2 linked regions of the Mangrovibacterium diazotrophicum genome follow. The protein of the gene in region 1 interacts with the protein of each later gene in a pairwise test. Links are inferred from orthologs where the notes say so. Each region holds a gene or a part of one and is shown on either strand. Other genes may lie near its edges.

Region 1 (4,624 bases):
TACGCATCTCGGCGTTGGCTGACATCGACACTGAAATCGAAATAATTGGGAGTCGCTAAACTCCATCCGGCTTTAAACGATGCTAGCGAAAGCGCCCGAACAATTTGAACAGCCAAGCTGTCGGCCAAACTGATATCAAGCAGCAAATCAAATCGTTCGTTGATAAATTCGTCAACAGCCGGTTTTTTGGATTTACCAAAGAACGTAAAATCTTTTGGGCTGAAAGTAATCTCGCGCTGATCCGTTGAATAGCAAATTTCTTTACACTGGATCTTATGGTCGCTCAGATATTTCTTCAGCATTTCGTACGCAGCCCGATCATTCTCGTTCCAAATTATTCCCACGTTTTGCGCGTGGTTCAGGTTGACGAATTTCTTGGTGCGTCGTCTGGATTTTACCAGGCGACCAAGCTGCCAATAAACTACTCTCTTTTTTAATCCCATATAAACGTGCGCAAAAATAAGAATTTGTTTGTGATTAACGTCCGGTCGTTGGTAATCAAATTCGAAAAATCCACAAGTTTTGATAACCGGAAATCACATTCGATTTCTCTGTATTTTTTGTTCAGCCAATCGCTGAAGGCTTACTCAATCATTTTTAAAAACTCGTCTTCTGAAATTATCGGGATGCCCAATTTCTCGACTTTCTCCATTTTTGATGGCCCGACATTACTTCCAGCCAGCAGGTAAGAGGTTTTCTTGGAAATGGAGCCGACGTTTTTCCCTCCGTTCTTTTCGATCATGTCTTTTAACTCGTCACGCGAGTATTTTTCGAAAGTTCCGGAAATGACGATGCTCAGTCCTTCCAGTTTGTCACTGCGTTCACTCAAAATCGTATGATCCAGCTCGAAACAAAGTCCCTGTGCTTTCAGCCGGTTGATGAGTTCTACGTTTTGCTCATTCTGAAAATAAGCCAAAACGCTTTCGGCAATTTTACCGCCAATTTCGTCAATATTGGTCAGATCCTCCAAGTTTGCAGCTTCGATTGCTTCGATGCTGACCATTTTTTGCGCCAGCTTTTTAGCAACGGTTTCGCCGACAAAACGGATTCCCAATGCAAAAAGTACACGTTCGAAAGGAACGTTTTTCGAAGTATCCAGGCTTTTCAAAATGCGTTCGGCTGATTTTTCGCCCATGCGTTCCAACGGAATCAGTTGTTCGGCGGTCAACTCATACAAGTCGGCGCTGTTGTGAATCAATCCCTGCTGGTAGAGCAGTTCAATGGTTTCCTGTCCCAAGCCATCAATATCCATGGCGCGACGACTGATAAAGTGTTCAATTTTTCCTTTGATCTGCGGCGCGCAGCCCGTTTCGTTTGGGCAGTAATGCGCTGCTTCACCGTCGCGACGGACCAGTGGTGTACCACATTCCGGACAGTTGTGAATGAATTCCACCTTCTGAGCCTCAGGTTTGCGCAGACTATCGTTCACATCCACAATCTTCGGAATAATCTCGCCGCCTTTCTCCACATAAACAACATCCTCGAAATGCAGATCGAGCTTATTGATGATGTCGGCATTGTGCAAGGAGGCACGTTTGACGATTGTTCCGGCGAGCAGGACAGGGGTGAGGTTTGCAACCGGGGTCACAGCACCGGTGCGTCCAACCTGGAAGCTAACCGACTCGAGCGTGGTGCTCACCTGTTCAGCTTTAAATTTGTAAGCCACCGCCCAGCGGGGCGATTTTGCAGTAAACCCGAGGTTGTTTTGTAAACGGCGCGAGTTCACCTTGATTACAATACCGTCGGTGGCTACCGGCAGGTTAAAGCGCTCGGTATCCCAATAATTGATAAAGTCGATGACTTCCTGTATGGTTGCACATTTTTTGGTGTGTTCCGATATTTTGAATCCCCAAGCTTTAGCCCGTTCCAGATTTTCGTAGTGCCCGTCTTCCGGCAGGTTTTCGCCGAGCAGGTAATAGAAATAGGCATCTAGTTTGCGTTTGGCAACTTCCGAAGCGTTTTGCATTTTCAGTGTTCCCGACGCGGCATTTCGCGGATTGGCAAAAGGCATATCGCCGGCTTCTTCGCGTGCCTGGTTCAATTCGGCAAATACAGCAAACGGCAATAAAATTTCACCGCGCATTTCAAAAGCTGCCGGGAAATCGTTGCCTTTTAGTTTCAGCGGAATACTGCGGATGGTGCGAACATTGGCGGTTACATCGTCGCCTTTTTCTCCATCACCGCGGGTAACAGCACGCAACAGGCTGCCGTTTTCGTAAATCAGGCTCACCGATGTTCCGTCAAACTTCAGCTCGCAAACAAATTCGTAAGGCTCATCAATCAGTTTTTTAATGCGCTGGTCAAAATCAATCAACTCCGTTTCGGAGTAGGTATTCGACAGCGAAAGCATCGGGTATTGGTGTTTCACTTGTACAAATTCCTGGTTGAGGTCGCTTCCAACACGCTGCGTTGGCGAATTCAGATCGAAGAACTGCGGAAATTCGGTTTCCAGTTTTTCCAGTTCTTTCAACTTCATGTCGAATTCGTAATCGCTGATCGTCGGGTTCGACAGCACATAATATTGATAGTTATGCTCTTCCAATTCGTGGCGCAACGCGCCAATTATTTCTTTAGCCTTTTCTGGGTTCATCGATGATAAAAATTTGCCCTAAAATACAAAATCCGATTAGAAGCGTCGTCCTCTAAATCAGATTTCGAGTCGGAATATGCCGGAATAAGCACGGCTTCAATCTGCGGTTTGCAAAGTATTTGAAGATAGGCTTTCTATTTAAGATAAAATTGTCTGAAAAATCATCAAAAATGAGGATTGAATACGGGATTGAAACCTGGTAATTTTATAGGAATAACGCGATTAGAAACGGGATTGAAGTAGTGGAGAGATCAGATTACCTTTCCTAAAACCTCGCTTCACTAAAGGGATTTTTGACAATAAGTTGCTCCGGACAGCGGTCTTTGGGCCGATATTTTTCGCCAAAATGTGTCCTGAAAACAACTGTTGGGAGTTCTCAAAAAACAAAGGTTGAAAAAGCATTATTTGCAGGCAATGATACACACAGCGCTTTCTTTTATTACCAACGAATTGAATCAATACCTCCAACTGCGCACCGGTACGCCGGGCGTTGACCGGGTATTTTTAACGAGCGTGGCCACGGAGAGTAACGGGGTAATTATCCCGGACAAGTCGCTTGGGGTGTCGTTAATTAATATTGAAGAGGAGCGGGTTTACAAAGACCAACGAAATTCACTGGTTAATAACTCCGGGAATGTTGAATACCTGAATCCGGAAATCAAGCTGAATCTTTACGTGTTGATTTCTGCCAATTTCCAGGACAAGAAGGCAAATGATTCTTCCGACGATTACGTTGAGGGCTTGAAACAGCTTTCGTTTGTCATTTCATTTTTCCAGGCAAAGAATGTTTTCACACAGGAAAATTCGCCGGCTTTGGCTGATTACGATCCCAATCTCCGACGTCTGGTGATCGAATTGTATTCCTATTCCTTTGAACAACTCTACAACTTCTGGACTGTGGTTGGGGCAAAATATCTGCCCTCGGTACTCTACAAACTGAAGATCGTTTCCTTCCAGGAACGACAAGTTTCGGGCATTGCGGCTCCAATCGAGCATATTCGTATCGATAGTAAAACCAAGAGCCAATGAACATTAACTACCATCGACTTTTCAACCTAAACGTAGCGCACGAATATTTCAAAGACGGGCAGGATCGTTTTGTGCGCCTGGACCCGACGGCTGAAACAGCGCGATTGCTGCAAAATGGTAAGATGCTGTTCAAGCGGCTTCCGCACGGGATTACTGTTTTGTACCGGGCTGTAGAAGATGGTATTTCTCCTCTGGTTGAGTTGCCCGGGAATCAGCATTTCGTATTTGCATTGAGATGTACTAATTTGCCTGCTTTCCTGAATTTGACCCAATTGGATGAATCGCCCGGCCGAAAATACAGTTCCGGCAAAATCCTTTACCTGACAAACTCGCCGGTGGCAGCTTCGTCGAATTCAGCCAATCCTGAGATCATCGGGCACAGTCTACTGGATTCGCTTCGGGCCAAGCTATTTACTTACGCCTTTCGGGTCAGCGGAAATCCGGCAGTGGTCAAATTTCAGGTTACCGATTCGGCAGGTACACCCGTTTCTGTTGGGAAGGACACCGACGGCGTTCCTTTTCCTATTACGCTGAATTTGACGATTTCTTCGGTTAATGAATTTAACGTTCAAGTTGATTTGAGAAGCAAGATCAGTGGCAGATATACAATTACAGTTTTGGATCAGGCCGGAACAACGACGCTGTTGCAGGAAAAAATTTATGTGGATGACAGTTTGGCCCGGCAGCAGATTTTGGGTGTGGTCGAACTGGTCTACGAAACCGGAAGCGGGCATCTGTATGGGCCGACGGAGGAATATCGGCTACAGTTTCGGCGTGCCAGCACCGTGTGGAAATATTTTGTGGTCAACAAATGCTCGAACATCGATTTCAATTCCGATACCATTTCAATAAACGACAACGGGGCCACTACGGGAACCCCTTACAGCATAAATCAATTTAGCCGTGCTTACGCAAGCCTGAAAATTGCAGCTGATGCAACAGGACCAGCAGGAAATTCAATAGGTATGAGTTACAGCGGAGTGGAAGAGTTTCCTGCTGTTATTT
Region 2 (10,488 bases), on another replicon or contig:
TCGCGGTTTACCTGTTCTACCTGGCAATCGTTCGGCTTGGAATTGGAAAGGGATCAGCCTACGTTTATTCCTACCCCGCTTTTGCGACCTTGCTTTCCATGTTTATGCTGAAGGAAAAAGTTGAAGGCATCAAGTTCATCCCTATCTTTACCTCCATTGCCGGATTGGTTCTTCTTTCACTTGGCCGCACAAATGGCGCGATGGCAGGATTTGGCTGGAACGAACTAATTGCCATTGGTGGCTCCATCACCACAGCACTGGCCGTCGTTTATGTGAAAAAACTTCACCACAGCGACAACTCCTATGCGATCTTTTTCGCGCAAAGCATCATTGGGTTTTGGCTCTTTCTTATCCCATCCGGATTAACACAAGGCCAAGGAAACTCATTCGACCTGACAATCCTGATCATTCTCGGGCTGGTTGCTACAATAGGACAGCTATTCATGACTGAAGGTTACCGCTACGTGAATGTCGCAACAGGATCACTTTTTCAGTCGATGGTTCCGGTGCTCAATTTACTTTCGGGCTATTTCATTTTCGAAGAACATTTCTCTACAACCGAGACCTTGGGTGCATTCGTCATCGTTTTGTCCTGCATATCGCTGGTCATCATTAACTACAGCATCGGCAAACGCAGCAGAATATTAAAACTGGTTGAGTAAACTTTCGGGAATGAGCCCTGTTTAAATAGGGAAACTACGCACCATGAAAGAACAAATTGCCTTCTACAAACAGAAATTACAATACGAAACTGACGCCTGGGATTTAGCTGAAGCACTCAAAAAGAAAAACGACATCATCGTCGTGGATGCCCGCTCGGCTGAAGCCTGGGACAAAGAACACATTCCCGGCTCAATCAATTTCCCGCATCGCGAAATCAACATCGAATCGACGGAGAAACTCGATCGCGCAAAGCTTTACGTCACTTATTGCGACGGCATTGGCTGCAATGCCTCAACGAAAGCCGCTTTTCAACTTTCCAGATTGGGATTTCGAGTGAAAGAATTAATCGGTGGACTGGAATGGTGGAAGCGCGATGGCTACGAGACACAAGGGAAGTTTGCAGAAAACAAAGAATTTACCAACTGCGGGTGCTAGCCGGCTTTTGATTTCTGTGTCACAGCATCTTCCTTCGACGGATTCACCAGGATCAGAATCAGCAAAAACATCAATACAGCAACGGCGGCACCTCCGGCAAAGGCGGTGCGAATTCCTCCAAATTCGTAAAAAACACCAATCAGCAGCGGCCCCAAGGTTTGTCCAACCCGCAACACCATCGAATTTAGCGACATAAAAGCGGCCCTCTCCTGGATTGAGGCCAAACCAACCATCATATTCTGCAAAGCCGGAATCAAAACGCCGTGCCCGAGCCCGAAAACGACGATCCCGGTAATAATGCTGCCCCAATTGAAAGATCTTCCCAATATGAGCATCGACACCAAATAAAACATACTTGCAAACAGCAGTTGCTTTTTCGGACTGAGCAGCCTGTTAATCCTGGGCATCTGAAACGAAGTGAGCGCAGTTACTGCCGACATCAGCGACATGGCTCCGCCGATAATCACCGATCCCGAATCCAGGCGCGAACGCAACAACAGTGGGAAATAAGTCAGATAGGCCCCATACAAAATCACAAACAACAAAATGTTAGCACCGAAAAGTCCCCAGACAATTTTCCGATTCACCGTTTGCCAAACATTGGAAAAATAAGTGCTCAATGTGGTCTGTCCCGCAGGTTCGGGGTTGTGCAAATAGAGCAAAACCAAAATTGCCAGAGGTACCGATAAAATCGGAAGGAGGAAAACAAATTGCCAGCCCATGACAGTCAACAGTCCGCCAATGGCAGGATAGGATGCCGTGCCGATGCTCAACACGCTGGCATTATAGCCCATAGCAGCCACACGGTCGTTACCGGAGAATAAGTCACCAATCAGGGTAATATTGATACTTGCCAAGCTGCTGGCTCCAACACCTTGGACAAAGCGCAACAGCAGCAACCAGTAAAAATCGCGGACAAAGAAACAAGCAAAACCGGCCAACCCGAACAAGACCAGCGACGGAATCAAAATCACTTTTCGACCTAAACGATCCGCCAAAATACCGGTAAGCGGAGTCAGGAAAATTCCGGGCAGCGTAAAAGAAACAATCAACCAGCCAACCTGCCGGGCGGTGATATGGAAATACTGAATCACTTCCGGAAAAGCCGGCGTAATACTCGCCACGCCCATCACAGCAACGAGCGTCACCCCAAAAATCAACTGTAAATTCCTATTTTCGATGATTGATTTTCGATGCGGCATAGTCAGTCTCCTTTTATTATTTGATCATATCGACTCCCCGATTTCGTTGATCCAGAAAGCGCGAAGCAACATTCAACGGACGAAGCGTTCCCTTTTTCTTATACTGATGTGCTTCCATCCGCCCCAGGATACTCGACAGAATCCGAACGGTCTCAACAATATGATCGCCCTTGTTCAGCATCACACATTCGGAACGAGCCGACATCGACGCATCAGTAATTTCGGCACGGGTTGCAATTCCTTCTTTCGCCAGGTGCTCAAAAACCTGTGTGGCCCAAATATTTGGGATGAAAGCTGCCTCACAAAGCCACAACAACATTTCCTGCACTTCCGAAATCCGCTCCGGTCCCAACTCAACAGCCAGATCGCCACGGGCAATCATCAGCCCGATATTTGGACTCCGCATCGCTGTCAAAATAAGTTCCGGCACATTGCTGAACGCTTCTTCATTTTCAATTTTCAGCACCACGCCAATATCTTCCCGACCGTGTTCTTTCAGTTTTTGCTGAAGAAATTCAACATCGGCGGCAGTTCGTACAAACGAGTAGCCCAACAAATCAGCATGTTTCAGGATGAAGGGGAGATTTTCAAGGTCTTCATCCGGCAGCGACGGCAGGTTCAACTTGGTATCCGGCAAATTAATTCCTTTCTCTGCCTTCAGTTTCGTTCCGCCAACTTTCGCTTTTACGATTTTCACCAAAAACGAATCCGGCAGAACAGCTTCAATCATTCCGCCAATCTTTCCGTCGTCAAACCAAATTCGTTCGCCAACTTTCACATCAGCAACTACCGAAGCGATTGAAATCACAACACTCGCTTTTTCGGATCCAAAAACCATATCGTTTCGCTCGGCGACGTCAACACGCAAGTAATCTCCGGCCTCCAGTCGAACGAAATCTTTCGAGCCTGCATTTTCGCCCAAGCGGACGATCTGCTCCGTACGTAACTTGGGTCCGGGAAGATCCATATAAACTTTGCAATCGCGCTTGGTCTCCACTGCAATTTCGCGAACATTTGCAGCCATTCGGGCCCATTCGGTTTGCGAATCGTGACTACAGTTTATCCGGGCATTTTCCATCCCCGCATCCATCAGGTCACGAATCAGCTGCTTATCTTCGGCAGCCGATGTTGGCAGCGTTACCATGATTCGGGTATGAAAGGGTTGGTTCGACTTGCCCAAAAGCCGATCGGTGTTTTCATCCAAAACATGAAGACTCTTGAAATAATTGACCGGATGTTCGCCAAGCCCAAAGCGCCCCTGAAAGGACTGCCCAACGTACAAATGAAGAAAATACAGGATATTTTCGATATTGGCCAACACATAACGTTCGGAGTGACCGATTGACGACAAGCCCAGCGCCGACAACTCCTCCTGAATGGGGCGCAACTCGAAAGTTCGTAGCCGCAGGTAGCGGACAAAGTTCCGGGCCGAGTAATGATAATTCGGGTGAACGGAATCAATCAGTGGCTTGTATTCTGTTTCACAAGCTAAAATTGACTCTCTTATTTTCAGCAATTGATCGATTAATTCTTCTATTGTCATAGCATCACAGTGTTCTCAACCAAAGATAAACACATTGTTCTGCTTTTAACAAAAAGTCGAAATAAATTGCTTTTGCTCCGGAAACCTAAAAATGAAAGCAGGTTGCCGATCTTTAAAAAATCGACAACCTGCCTGCCTATTATCTAAGTCTGTTTATCTTACACGCTTAAAACACTGTTTTCGCCACCAAAGCTGTTAGCTGCGTAGCCGTCTGCTTCAGGGTCGTTATACCAGTCTTGCCCGCCAACCAGGTAACGGAACTCATAGGTTTTACCGGATTCTATTTCAACAACACCGGTAAATTCACCACTTTTCAATTTATTCAGCGGGGTTTCAATCGGATCCCAATTATTGAAATCTCCAACAACAGTAACTGTATCTGCCCCGGCGGCCATCTCTTTTGACACACGGAATGTAACCTTACAAACCGGCTTTGATTTTAACATTTGTTTCTTTAGACTCATACCAATAACAATTTTCTATTAACGTAATCACTTGATTTTAAAAACTAAAAATAGAATACTCAAAAAGATATCGGTTTTCATTTTCTTTCAAAACAGTCATTTGTTCGCAATAACTTAATATTTCCCTACTTTTCAGTAAATCATTCAGGATGTTATTGTTAACGCGACAATATAAAATAGTGCAAACCTGATCATTTTCCGGAGCGAAGCGATTACTGCCTGCAGCTTTTAGATGAGCTCCACCGATTTAAGTCATATTTTTCAACACCTAGTCTACGCAGTTTTTTCTATCTTTGCGCCTCAGTTTTAAGTGGTAACATGAATGGTGAAAAATGTCACCGCCAAAAAACCACAACTAACATTGTTTAACACAAAGGTCGGCGACCTTAAAATGCTTTTAACCAACCAATACCATGGAATACAAATTCTGGGACATTGAGCCGAAATGGCAAGCTTACTGGGAGGAGAACAAAACCTTCAAGACGGAAAACGATTTTTCGAAACCGAAATATTATATCCTCGACATGTTCCCTTATCCGTCAGGTGCCGGGCTACACGTTGGACACCCCGAAGGTTACACAGCAACCGACATCATCAGCCGTTACAAACGCATGAAAGGGTTCAACGTGCTTCACCCCATGGGGTGGGATGCGTTTGGTTTGCCGGCCGAGCAATATGCCATTCAAACGGGAACGCACCCTTCGATTACAACCCAGAAAAACTGCGACAACTTCCGTCGCCAGATTAAAACCCTGGGATTGAGTTACGACTGGGATCGCGAGATTAACACAACCGATCCGAAATATTTCAAATGGACACAGTGGATCTTCACCAAACTGTACAATACGTATTTTGATGCAGAACAAGGAAAAGGTCGCCCAATTAGCGAACTGCCAATTCCGGCTGAAGTAAAAGCTGAAGGTGACGCTGCTGTTAACCAATACATCAGCAAAAAACGTTTGGCCTACTACGATAATGCCCAGGTTTGGTGGTGTCCGAACTGTAAAACAGTTTGTGCCAACGAAGAAGTGTTGACCGACGGATCGCACGAAAAATGTGGACACCAAGTGAATCGCAAAAACCTGAAACAATGGCTGCTTCGCATTCCTCACTACGCGCAACGTTTGTTGGAAGGTTTGGATGAACTGGACTGGCCGGAAGGTGTAAAAGACATGCAGAAAAACTGGATTGGTAAATCGACCGGTGCGGAAGTTGACTTCGCATTGGAAGGCATCAACCAAAAGCTGCGCGTGTACACCACTCGTCCTGACACGCTGTTCGGAGCAACTTACATGGTTATTTCGCCGGAACACCCAATGATGAGCGAAATAGTAACCGCCGATAAAAAAGAAGAAGTTGAAAAGTACATTCAGGCTGCTGCTTTGAAATCAGACCTGGACCGTACCGAGCTGAATAAAGATAAAACCGGTGTATTTACCGGCCGCTACGCCACCAACCCGATCAACGGAAAACAAATTCCGGTTTGGGTGGCCGACTACGTGTTGATGGGTTACGGAACCGGAGCCATCATGGCTGTTCCGGCGCACGACACCCGCGACTTCGAGTTTGCTGAAAAATTCGAAATTCCAATCATCTGTATCCTCGATCCGAAAGATGCGGAAGCTGAATTGCGCGATCAGGTTTTGGCCGGCAAAGCCTGCTGGACCGAAGATGGCGCCTACATTAACTCAGCCAGCGCCGAAACCGGTATCGACATCAACGGACTCAACAAAAAAGAAGGGATCGCGAGAGTGATTGGCTGGTTGGAAGAACAAGGAATTGGTAAAGCAACTGTCAACTTCAAACTGCGCGACTGGTTGTTCAGCCGCCAACGTTATTGGGGCGAGCCGTTCCCGGTTATCCACTGGGAAGATGGCGAGATTGAACTGGTAGATGAAGATCTTCCGGTAACCTTGCCTGAACTGGAAAAATTTGAACCGGGTGAGGGTGGTGAATCTCCGTTGGCCAACGCCGGCGACTGGTTGACTGTGGTTGACAAAAACGGCCGCAAAGGTCGTCGCGAAACCAACACCATGCCGCAATGGGCGGGCTCGTGCTGGTACTACCTACGCTACATCGACCCGAAAAATGACGAATCGATTTTCGACCCGAAAGTAGAAAACTACTGGATGCCGGTCGACCTGTATATTGGCGGTGCCGAGCACGCCGTGCTGCACTTGCTGTACTCGCGTTTCTGGCACAAAGTGCTGTTCGACCTGGGAATCGTTTCAACCAACGAGCCGTTCCAAAAGCTGTTCAACCAAGGAATGATTTTGGCATTTGCTTACGAGACCAAGACCGGTGCCAAAATTGCTTCGGATTTGGTTGAAGAAAAAGAAGGCAAATATTTCCACATCGAGACCGGCGAAGAGCTGCGCCAGATTGTGGCAAAAATGTCGAAGTCACTGAAAAACGTGATCAACCCCGACGATGTGGTTGAGAAATACGGAGCCGACTCGTTGCGTCTGTACGAAATGTTTATGGGACCGCTGGACGACACCAAGCCTTGGGCCGAGAACGGCGTAAAAGGAGTGTTCGGATTCCTGGGCCGTGCTTACCGTTTCTTCGGAAACCTCGACAATATTGTGGAAGGCGAAGAAGACAAGGAAATGGCGAAGTTGTTGGCACAAACGATCATCAAAGTTGGCGACGACATTGAAAACCTGAAGTTCAACACCGGTATTTCAGCCTTGATGGTATTGAACAACCTGGCCATGAAAAAAGGCAAAGTAACCAAAGCGACAGCCGAGACTTTTGCAAAAATTCTGGCTCCTTACGCGCCTCACCTTGCCGAAGAATTGTGGCAAATGTACGGCAACACCGCAACCTTGACTTACGAACCGTGGCCGGTAGCTGACACCAGCATCCTGGTGGAAGACACGTTCGAATACCCGGTTTCATTCAACGGCAAAGTGCGCTTCAAACTGGCAATGCCGGTTGATGCCGCCAAAGATGCCATTGAAAAAGCGGTGATGGAACACGAAGCTGCACAAAAGTGGCTTGATGGTAAAACACCGAAAAAAGTCATTATCGTACCGAAAAAGATTATCAATGTGGTTTTATAAATACCACATCTACAAAATATTGAAAAGATCCGGGCCATTATTGGTTCGGATCTTTTTTGTTTAGTACATTTATTCAACCAATCAACTATCCCCAAACAATGAAAACAATTCTTCTGCAACTAATTTTAGCATTCTGCGCAGCATTAACAACACAAGCACAAGATTATAACTCAATCAGATTAACCCATTTAAAAAACCAGCTGAGTTTCGAGATTGAACGAGGAGCAAAAGTCGTTATTACAACAAGTGACAACCGGATAAAAGGGAAAATCAGCCAAATACAAGATGACGCTTTAGTGATTGGAACAGACACAATCACATTTTCGGAAATCAATATTTTATTTGCAAAAACATATTCTTCCAAAACATCCGGAGTACTGCTCAGTATTTTAGGAGGTTCTCTGGGTACAGCGGGAATCTATGGTACAGGAGTCGCAATTGTAGAGGGAGGCTACTCACGTTTAATTCTACTTTATTCGCCCGCCCTCATAACAGTAGGCACCATTATAACCATCAAAGGCGTCCAAATGCTGAGTCGCGGAAAACGCTTCAAGAAAACGAAATGGGATTTCAGCCCAACAATTGTGGCCCAATAATCTCTTCGACTGCTGAAAACCAAAAAAAATATCTGCTAAGCCCTCAGGCTATTCTGTCAATTTCCGGATTAGGCCGCTGAAAATGTAGCCATGGAATGGATAAACCATTGCCCAGTACAAACGCCCGCCAACTCCTTTGGGGCGGAATGTCGCCGTTTGTACCAACTCGTCTCCCTGTATCCGAAATTCCAGCCAAGCCTCCCCCGGAATCTTCATTTCAGCCAGCAGAAGTAAACGTCCCTCTTCGCGATTGGCATATAAAACCCGCCAAAAGTCCAGCGTATCACCCGCTTCAATTTTATCGATACTCGTCCGGCCGCGGCGCAAACCAACGCCCCAAGTTAGCTCATCCATAAATCCACGGATTCGCCACAACCAGTCGCCATGATACCAGCCATTGTCGCCACCGATTCGCCAGATCCGCTCCACACAAGCCTCGATATCCCGAATTCGCCGCCGCCGCACATCGCGGTAACAACCAAAGCGGGGAACATTGATAAAATCGGAGATTTGGTAATTCAGCCGCCCGCTGATCGTGGAATCTTTCCAGCTCGAAACAATTTCGTTTTGCTCAATCTTTTTGAAGGCCTTAACAATGGCATCCTCGTACGACAGTGGTTGAATTCCGAGCATCTCGGTTAATCGCTGATCCTTGGCTACCACTTCAACCTTCATGCTGTCCACCAAAGCACAGGCTAATTTATAGGACGTTGATGTGACGAAATAGAGCCAGTACGAAGACAGCCGCGGCGTCATCACCGGAACAACGCCGATGTAGCGCTTCAAACCGCGGACACGGGCAAACTCCAGCAACATCTCTTTATAAGTCAAAATCTCGTTCCCGGAAATATCGAAGCTTTGCTTGTAGGTTTCCTCGCGCCCCAACACACCCGTTAAAAACTGGATCACATCGCGAATAGCAATTGGCTGGCAGCGCGTATTCAGCCATTGGGGAGCAACCATTGCCGGTAATTTCTCCACCACGTCGCGGATAATTTCGAACGAAGCACTACCCGAACCAATGATAATTCCGGCCCGAATCGTTGTCAGCGCATAATCACCGAGCGCCAGTTCATCCTCAACCGTTTTTCGCGATTGCAGGTGCTTGGATAAAGTCTGCGAATTGACAATACCACTCAAATAAATCACCTGCCTGACACGAGTCGCGTGCATGGCATCCCGGAAATTAACAGCCGAGCGCCGCTCCAGCTCATCAAAATCACTTGCCGTCGACATGGAATGTACCAGGTAGTAGGCAAAATCAATATCCTCCGGAATATTTTGCAGCGACTCCCTGTCGGTCAAATCGTTCTCGATTACCTCAATCTGTTCCCGAATGGATTTTACCGGATTGAAGCGCTGAACATCGCGCACACTACACACCACCTGGTGACCTTCGTTCACCAAAACAGGCAGCAATCTTTTTCCGATATATCCGGTTGCCCCGGTCAATAGTATCTTCATAAAATTAGAAGGATTCAGCGCTTTTATCCTAAAACGGCAAACAGGGGTGCACGGTTGCAGTCGTCCTAAGTTCCGAATAAAAAAGAGGACGTCCGCCCGCAAGTTTTCGAACTTATTCGTGTCCAATCGCCAAAACGAAAATCAACTTAAAAAGAATCAACAATGAAAAACAAATTCTCGTGGCGGGCATTTATCAGCTTTGGCCTCACTTACAGCCTCATCATCGTTCTTGTTTCCGGTTTAGTTTTATATGTTTCTCCTCCGGGACGCTACGCGCACTGGGTGAATTGGAAACTACTCGGTGCAACCAAAGAAGGTTGGCAAGCCATTCATACCATCTTTTCATTCGCTTTTGTTATCCTTTCCCTACTTCACCTGTTCAGCATTAACTGGAAAGCGTTTCTAAGTTACCTGCGAGCCAGAACAGAAAAAAGCCACAGCAAGAAACGCGAATTGGTATGGTCCAGTGTTGTAGTCGTCATCTTCTTTATCGGGACTGTCTTTTCTATTCCTCCTTTCAGCTCGGTCATGAATTTAAGTGAAAACCTGACGGCTTCTTGGGAAAAAACAGAGGAAACACCACCGGTTCCGCATGCCGAACTCCTCACCCTTGCCGAGCTGGACACACAATTACCAGACCTCAGCCTGGATCAAATTACCGAAAAATTGAAACGGCACAACATCGCTTTCGAAAACGCTTCGACACAAACCCTGCGCGAAATAGCCGAGCTAAACAACCAAACGCCAATGGAGATTTACGCGCAAATCACCCAAAAACCAGCTTCACAAATGCAGGGAAGCGGCATTGGCCGAAAATCACTGGAAACGATTTGCACCGAGCTAAATAAAAATGCAGACGACGTAATTTTACTTTTGGAAGACAACGCGATCATTGCAGACAAGGACCAAACGCTGCGCGCTATTGGCGATGAGAATGGCATCAGTCCGAAAGAAATCTACGATTTAATTAACCAGCCGCCTAATTAAAAATCAAGCGTCAGCATTTCATCCGGGGAACCCTCAGGTTAACTGACTCTTAAGCCGTTTCATAATCTT

The links.
Region 2: the proteins of ligA (region 1) and leuS interact in binary tests that used the Escherichia coli proteins (3 or more experiments, as listed by UniProt). The link is inferred for Mangrovibacterium diazotrophicum from one-to-one orthologs.

What each region holds. Positions count from the first base shown.
Region 1 is NZ_RAPN01000002.1:298,322-302,945, reverse strand. The notes cover bases 88-3,027. They hold ligA (NAD-dependent DNA ligase LigA), read right to left. Parts: upstream 2,591-3,027; coding sequence 584-2,590; downstream 88-583. Other genes in these bases: BC643_RS17380 (DUF4255 domain-containing protein), read left to right, coding at 2,981-3,027; BC643_RS17390 (DUF6913 domain-containing protein), read right to left, coding at 88-443. In the rest of the region: more of BC643_RS17390, read right to left, coding at 1-87; more of BC643_RS17380, read left to right, coding at 3,028-3,619; BC643_RS17375 (hypothetical protein), read left to right, coding at 3,616-4,624. UniProt on the Escherichia coli protein: DNA ligase that catalyzes the formation of phosphodiester linkages between 5'-phosphoryl and 3'-hydroxyl groups in double-stranded DNA using NAD as a coenzyme and as the energy source for the reaction.
Region 2 is NZ_RAPN01000005.1:181,719-192,206, forward strand. The notes cover bases 4,403-7,572. They hold leuS (leucine--tRNA ligase), read left to right. Parts: upstream 4,403-4,720; coding sequence 4,721-7,372; downstream 7,373-7,572. Other genes in these bases: BC643_RS21945 (hypothetical protein), read left to right, coding at 7,471-7,572. In the rest of the region: BC643_RS21915 (DMT family transporter), read left to right, coding at 1-662; BC643_RS21920 (rhodanese-like domain-containing protein), read left to right, coding at 706-1,098; BC643_RS21925 (MFS transporter), read right to left, coding at 1,095-2,300; BC643_RS21930 (pyruvate kinase), read right to left, coding at 2,317-3,843; BC643_RS21935 (isoamylase early set domain-containing protein), read right to left, coding at 4,002-4,307; more of BC643_RS21945, read left to right, coding at 7,573-7,968; BC643_RS21950 (SDR family oxidoreductase), read right to left, coding at 8,017-9,432; BC643_RS21955 (DUF4405 domain-containing protein), read left to right, coding at 9,595-10,419.